Regions from separate parts of the Kitasatospora sp. NPDC036934 genome, predicted to be linked through region 1. Evidence: riboswitches for the same ligand, from Rfam matches in the RefSeq annotation. Region 1 holds a riboswitch; each other region holds the start of a gene.

The links. Region 1 has a riboswitch for S-adenosylmethionine ahead of thrC (threonine synthase). Riboswitches for the same ligand answer to the same signal wherever they lie in the genome.
Region 2: another riboswitch for S-adenosylmethionine. It lies ahead of ACZ7BZ_RS30800 (aminotransferase class V-fold PLP-dependent enzyme); the one in region 1 lies ahead of thrC (threonine synthase).
Region 3: another riboswitch for S-adenosylmethionine. It lies ahead of ACZ7BZ_RS00950 (IclR family transcriptional regulator); the one in region 1 lies ahead of thrC (threonine synthase).

The regions. Positions count from the first base shown of each region.
Region 1 is NZ_JBVJQR010000009.1:6,277-8,530, reverse strand. Features, by position in the region: gene thrC (threonine synthase) at 23-1,303, opposite strand; SAM riboswitch class I at 1,321-1,456, opposite strand; gene ACZ7BZ_RS15465 (glucosyl-3-phosphoglycerate synthase) at 1,600-2,254, shown strand, end outside.
Region 2 is NZ_JBVJQR010000026.1:81,638-83,891, forward strand. Features, by position in the region: gene trpD (anthranilate phosphoribosyltransferase) at 72-1,148, shown strand; SAM riboswitch class IV at 1,328-1,445, shown strand; gene ACZ7BZ_RS30800 (aminotransferase class V-fold PLP-dependent enzyme) at 1,498-2,254, shown strand, end outside.
Region 3 is NZ_JBVJQR010000001.1:201,532-203,785, forward strand. Features, by position in the region: gene ACZ7BZ_RS00940 (class I SAM-dependent methyltransferase) at 1-285, shown strand, start outside; gene ACZ7BZ_RS00945 (hypothetical protein) at 356-613, opposite strand; SAM riboswitch class I at 742-884, shown strand; gene ACZ7BZ_RS00950 (IclR family transcriptional regulator) at 1,086-1,799, shown strand; gene ACZ7BZ_RS00955 (hypothetical protein) at 1,895-2,170, opposite strand.

The sequences.
Region 1 (2,254 bases):
TCCTTGCGGGGTGGGGGGCGGTTCAGGCGGACGCGAGGCCGGCGGCGCGGAAGGCGTCCAGGCTCGGGCGGATCACGGCGGTCATCCCGGCCTCGGAGACGGCGTCCAGCGTCTTCAGGCCGTCGCCGGTGTTGATCGCGACGGTCTCCTTGGCCGGATCCAGCTGACCGGTCTCGACCAGCTTCTTCAGCACGCCGACGGTCACCCCGCCCGCGGTCTCGGCGAAGATCCCCTCGGTGCGGGCCAGCAACCGGATCGCCGCCACCACCTCCGCGTCCGTGACGTCCTCGACCGCACCGCCGGTGCGGCGGGCGATGTCCAGCACGTACGGGCCGTCCGCCGGGTTGCCGATCGCCAGCGACTTGGCGATGGTGTCCGGCTTCACCGGCTTGATCACGTCCCGCCCGGCCTTGAAGGCCGCCGACACCGGCGAGCAGCCCTCCGCCTGGGCGCCGAAGATCCGGTACGGCCGGTCCTCGACCAGGCCCAGCTTGATCAGCTCCTGCAGCCCCTTGTCGATCTTCGTCAGCTGGGAGCCCGAGGCGATCGGGATGACGATCTGCTCCGGCAGCCGCCAGCCGAGCTGCTCGCAGATCTCGTACGCCAGCGTCTTGGAGCCCTCGCCGTAGTACGGCCGCAGATTGACGTTCACGAAGCCCCAGCCCTCGCCGGCCTGGTCCCCGATCAGCTCCGAGCAGAAGCGGTTCACGTCGTCGTAGTTGCCCTCGATGCCGACCAGCTCGCCGCCGTACACCCCGGCCATCACGACCTTGCCCTGCTCCAGGTCGTGCGGGATGAACACGCAGGACCGGAACCCGGCCCGGGCCGCCGCCGCGCCCACCGCACCGGCCAGGTTGCCGGTGGAGGAGCAGGACAGCGTGGTGTAGCCGAACGCCCGGGCCGCCTCGATCGCACACGCGACCACCCGGTCCTTGAACGAGTGGGTCGGGTTGCCGGAGTCGTCCTTGATGTGCAGCTGCGCGGTGAACCCGAGCTCCCGGCCCAGGTTGTCGGCCTTCACCAGCGGGGTCCAGCCGGGGTTCAGGTTGGGCTTCGAAGCGACGTCGGCCGGCACCGGCAGCAGCGGCGCGTAGCGCCAGATGGACGCGGGGCCGGACTCGATCCGCTTGCGCAGCTCCTCGGCGCGCTCGCTCCCGAACTCGTACGCGATCTCCAGCGGCCCGAAGCACTCCAGGCAGGCGAAGTCGGGGCCGAGCGGGAAGCGGGTTCCGCATTCCCGACACGACAGCGCGGCGGCGGGGCCGAGGTCGACGGATGCGGGTGCGGCAGTGTCGATAGCCATGATGGCGGAGGCCTCTCTCCTCATCTTCCCCGTGGCGCGGGCGCGCCACAGGCCGGAATTGGCACCTGTCCCGCCGGGGCCTGTCGACGACAGCCGAGCGAGAAGGTTGCCGGGACGTCAACGGGCCGTTCCCTCAGTCCCTCTGGATGAGCTTGTGAAGTTATGGTTCAGCGGCGACCCCGGCGTGCGAAGGTCCGACCGCTGTACGAAGACTGTATCCGAAGGCGTCAACCTCGAACGGGACCGTCCGCCACGCGAGATGGCCCGTTCCACCTATCCCGCCGAGGAGAGTCACCGTGCCCGCCGAACCGACCCCCGCGCTCCTCCCGCAGGCGGCGTCCTGGCTCCGCCGCCGCTCGTGGAGCGCGGCCGAGCGGCCGGTGCACACCCTGCTGGAGGCCAAACAGCGCACCGGCCGCACCGTCAGCGTCGTCCTCCCGGCGCTCGACGAGGAGGCCACCGTCGGCGACATCGTCCGCACCGTCCGCCGCGAGCTGATGGAGCGGGTGCCCCTGGTCGACGAACTCGTCGTGGTGGACTCCGGCTCCACCGACGCCACCGCCGCCGTCGCCGCCGAGGCCGGCGCCCGGGTGGAACACCGCGACCGGATCCTCCCCCGGCTGCCCGTCGTCCCCGGCAAGGGCGAGGTGCTCTGGCGCTCCCTGCTGGTCACCCGCGGCGACATCGTCTGCTTCGTCGACGCCGACCTGCGCGAGTTCGACCCGGCCTTCGTCTCCGGCATCGTCGGCCCGCTGCTGACCGACGAGTCCATCCAGCTGGTCAAGGCCATGTACGACCGCCCGCTGGAGACGGACAGCGGAGCGGTCGTCCCGGCCGGCGGCGGGCGGGTCACCGAACTCGTCGCCCGCCCCCTCCTCAACCTCCACTGGCCCGAGCTCGCCGGATTCGTCCAGCCGCTCGGCGGCGAGTACGCGGCCCGCCGCTCACTCC
Region 2 (2,254 bases), on a different contig from region 1:
CCGCTCGATAGGCTGGCTCCATCCGTACGGACGTCCCCCGAGCGGGGAACCGACAACAGCTGGAGTCAGCCATGGTGAACGTGAACCCTGCGAACGGTGGTACCGACCCCGCGCAGGTGGTCCGCACCTGGCCGGACCTCCTGGCGGCGCTGTTGAAGGGGGAGGACCTCGACCGCTCGTCCACCGCGTGGGCGATGGACCGGATCATGAGCGGCGAGGCGTCCCCCGTCCAGGTGGCCGGGTTCATGGTGGCGCTGCGGGCCAAGGGCGAGACGGTCGACGAGGTCGCGGGCCTGGTGGACGCGATGTACGAGCACGCCGAGCCGCTGGAGATCCCCGGCCCGGCGGTCGACATCGTCGGCACCGGCGGGGACCGGGCGAAGACCGTCAACATCTCGACCATGTCGGCGATCGTCGCGGCGGCGGCCGGGGCCAAGGTGGTCAAGCACGGCAACCGGGCCGCCTCCTCGTCCAGCGGGTCCTCGGACGTGCTGGAGAAGCTCGGGGTGGTGCTGGACCTCTCCTCCCGGCGAGTGGCCGAGGTGGCCGAGGAGGTCGGGCTCACCTTCTGCTTCGCGGCGAAGTTCCACCCCTCGATGCGGCACGCCGCCACCGCGCGGCGCGATCTCGGGGTGCCCACCGCGTTCAACCTCCTCGGCCCGCTGACCAATCCGGCGAAGGTCACCTCGCACGCCATCGGCTGCTTCGACACCCGGCTGTCCGGGCTGATCGCCGGGGTGCTCGCCCGGCGCGGGGCGACGGCACTGGTGTTCCGCGGCGACGACGGCCTGGACGAACTGACCATCACCACCACCTCGCGGGTCTGGGTGGTGCGCGACGGGGGGGTCACCGAGACCACCTTCGACCCGCGGGACGTCGGCATCGAACTGGTCGGCATCGAGGCGCTGCGCGGGGCTGACGCCGCGTACAACGCCGAGGTGGCGCGCCGGCTGCTGGCCGGGGAGCGCGGGCCGGTGCGGGACGCCGTCCTGCTCAACACCGCGGCGGCGCTGGTCGCGCTCGACCTGGGCGACGCGCCGCTGGCCGAGCAGCTCGCGGCGGGCATGGTGCGGGCGGCGGAGGCGATCGACTCGGGCCGGGCGCAGGACCTGCTGCGGCGTTGGTCGGAGGCCACCAGCCGGATCTGAGGCGGCAGTTGAGGGCCCGTGCCGGTTCGTGGGCACGGGCCCTTCGCGCGCGCCCCGAGCCGATGCGCCCCGAGCGTCGGCGCCGGGTCGGAGCGCCCCGGAGGCGAGGGGCGAAGACGCTGTCCGGATGGTGGATGGCCGTTTGACCGTCCGACGTACCCGACCTAGAGTCTTCGCCAGGTCATGAGTGACAGCGTCAAGCCCCAGCTTGCTGTCCGGCAACCCTCCGTCCGTGGCGGGGTGCCCTGGGTGAGGACCGGGTCGCCGGGCACGCCGTCCGCGCGACAAGCGCGGACACCGGACGACGAGTACTCCCGGGGTCCCTTACCCCGTGAAGGAGTGCATCCTCATGTCCCTCGCTCTCGAAACCGCCGCCCCGCTCGCCGTCCTCGGCCACGACGTCCAGGTGCCGCTGGTCAGCGGTGCGAAGGTCGGCTACGCGGCGCTCGACTACGCGGCCAGCGCGCCGGCGCTCCAGCGGGTGTGGGACGACGTCGCCGCCTACGCGCCGTACTACGGCAGCGTGCACCGCGGGGCCGGGTACCTCTCGCAGCTGTCCACCGACCTGTTCGAGCAGAGCCGACGGACCGTCGCCGAGTTCCTCGACCTGCGCGAGGGCGACCAGGTGGTCTTCACCCGCGCCACCACCGACTCGCTCAACCTGCTGGCCGCGGCGGTGCCGGCGGGCACCCGGGTGTTCGCCTTCGAGACCGAGCACCACGCCTCGCTGCTGCCCTGGGCGCACGCCGGGCTGGAGGTCGGGTACCTGCGGGCGCCGCGCTCGCGGGCCGAGGCGGTGGAGGCGTTGGAGACCGCGCTGGCCGCCGCGCCCGAGGGCCCCAAGCTGCTGTGCGTCACCGGCGCCTCCAATGTGACCGGCGAGCTGTGGCCGGTCGCGGAGCTGACCGCGACCGCGCACCGGTACGGCGCCCGGGTGGTGCTGGACGCCGCCCAACTGGCCCCGCACCACCGGGTCTCGGTGCGCGAGCTGGGCGTCGACTGGATCGCCTTCTCCGGCCACAAGCTGTACGCGCCGTTCGGCGCCGGAGTGCTGGCCGGGCGGGCCGACTGGCTGGACGCGGCCGAGCCGTACCTGGCCGGCGGCG
Region 3 (2,254 bases), on a different contig from region 1:
GACCTGAGCGCCCTCCTCGACGGCCTGCGCGCCCACCGCCCGGCCCACAGCTACGCCTTGGAGACCCTCGACCTCCACTACCGCACGCCCCACCTCGCCGAGGCCGTCGACGTCGCCGAGTTCATGGTCAACGTCGCCGACCTCGCCGCCCTGGACCCCCTCCCCACCCGGGCCGCCCTCACCGCCTACGTCCGGGAGCACTTCGCCCAGCCCGACGGCAGCTACGCGATCGGCCACACCCAGGACATGCTCACCGTTCGGCGCGCGTCGGGCGCCCTGCCCTGAGCCCCCGGGCCCGGCGGGCCCGGGGACCGGTGTCGCTCGGTCGGGTGGCGGTCACCGGGCCTGGCAGGGTCTACCGGCCCGGCCCGGCGTCCTCGATGGCAGCGAGCAGGCGGGTGTGCACGGCGGTGGCGGCCGCGCGGGTGGCCGGGTCGGGGTCCTGCAGCTGAGGGGCGATCAGCTCGGCGGCCGCGGCGAGGACCGGAACCGGCACGGTCGCCTCGCGCAGGTGCAGGAGTTGGGAGGCGGCCCGTTCACCGGGCGTGGCCCTGGCGCGGGCGTCGGGGATCAGGGCGGTGAGGCCCCGGGGAGGCGGCTGAGTGCTGGTCACCCGTCGTATTCTTCCGCGTCCCGGCCACCCCGCCGACCGGTCCCGGTGCGTCGGTCCCTGGGGTTCCGGGTGTGGAGGTGCGGGAAAGGTTTGGCGGGATGCCCCGGAAATCTTGTATGGTTCTCCGCGAATCATCCAGAGGGGTGGAGGGACCGGCCCTACGAAGCCCCGGCAACTCCCCGTTCGACCCGGCGTCCGAAGTACGCGCCGTGCCGTTCGGGGTCAGTGCCAACTCCGGCCTGTCGCCAACGTGGCGCGGGGAAGATGAGGAGACACGGTGCTCTCTGTGCTGTCCTTCGTCCGGGCGCTTCCCGCCCCGGCCCTTTCGCGTACCCATCTCGTGTCCGGCGCAGGCAATCGGCCCGCTTCGCAGGCCCCTCCTCGCTGACCGCCCCGCTCCCACCCCCCCACCGGAGCGCCCGTGAGCCGAACCCATCCACGGCCACGGGATCTGAGACTGGAGTACCCGTCCATGGAGAACACGAGCGGTGTCGGCGTGCTCGACAAGATCACCTCGATCCTCGGCACCCTGGAGGCCGGACCGGCCACCCTGGCCGGCCTGGTCGACGCCACCGGCCTGGCCCGGCCGACCGCCCACCGGATCGCCGTCGCACTGGAACACCACCGCCTGCTCGGGCGTGACCTGCAGGGCCGGTTCGTCCTCGGGCCGCGGCTCACCGAGCTGTCGGTGGCCGCGGGTGAGGACCACCTGCTGACCGCCGCCGGCCCGATCCTCACCCAGCTGCGCGACGTCACCGGTGAGACCGCCCAGCTCTACCGCCGGCAGGGCGAGGTCCGGGTCTGCGTGGCGGCGGCCGAGCGCCTCTTCGGCCTGCGCGACACCGTTCCGGTCGGCCTGGCCCTGCCGATGAAGGCCGGGTCCGCCGCCCAGGTGCTGCTCGCCTGGGAGGAGCCCGAGCGCCTCCACCGGGGGCTCCAGGGCGCCCGTTTCACCGCCACCGCCCTCAGCGGGGTCCGGCGCCGGGGCTGGGCCCAGGCCGTCGGCGAGCGCGAGCCCGGCGTCGCCTCCGTCGCCGCGCCCGTGCGCGGTCCGGGCGGGCGGGTGGTGGCCGCCGTCTCCGTCTCGGGCCCGATCGAACGGCTCACCCGGCACCCCGGCGCCCGCCTCTCCCAGGCGGTGGTCGAGGCGGCCGGCCAGCTGAGCGAGGCGCTGCGCCGCCCCTGATCTGCCGACCTGCGAGCTGCGACCTGCCATAGTGCGACGGTGCGCCGTGGTCCCGCACTGCGGTGCACCGCTCCGCTGCGGCGGTCAGGCGGGTGTCAGGAGTCCCCGGGGACGGTGAACCGGTAGCCGGCCGTGCGGAGCCGCGGCAGGTAGTGGTGGACGGCCTCGGCGGTATGGGAGCGGTCGGCCGGTCCGCCCGGGGCCGGGACGAACTCGGGTGTGAGGAAGCCGTCGTGGTTGAGGACGATCGAGCCGGTCCGGGCCCCGGTGAGCACCCGGTCCACGATCACGTCGGTGCCGGGGTTGGCGCGGACGGGGCCAGCCGTGGTTGCAGATGCGGGCGCACCGGGGCTGCCGTCCAGGACCGACACGCGGGGACACCGCGGGCCTCCGCGGGGCGCGGCCGCGTGTTAGAAATCTGGGGGTCACCGGAGCGCGGGTGAGGTCAGCCCCCC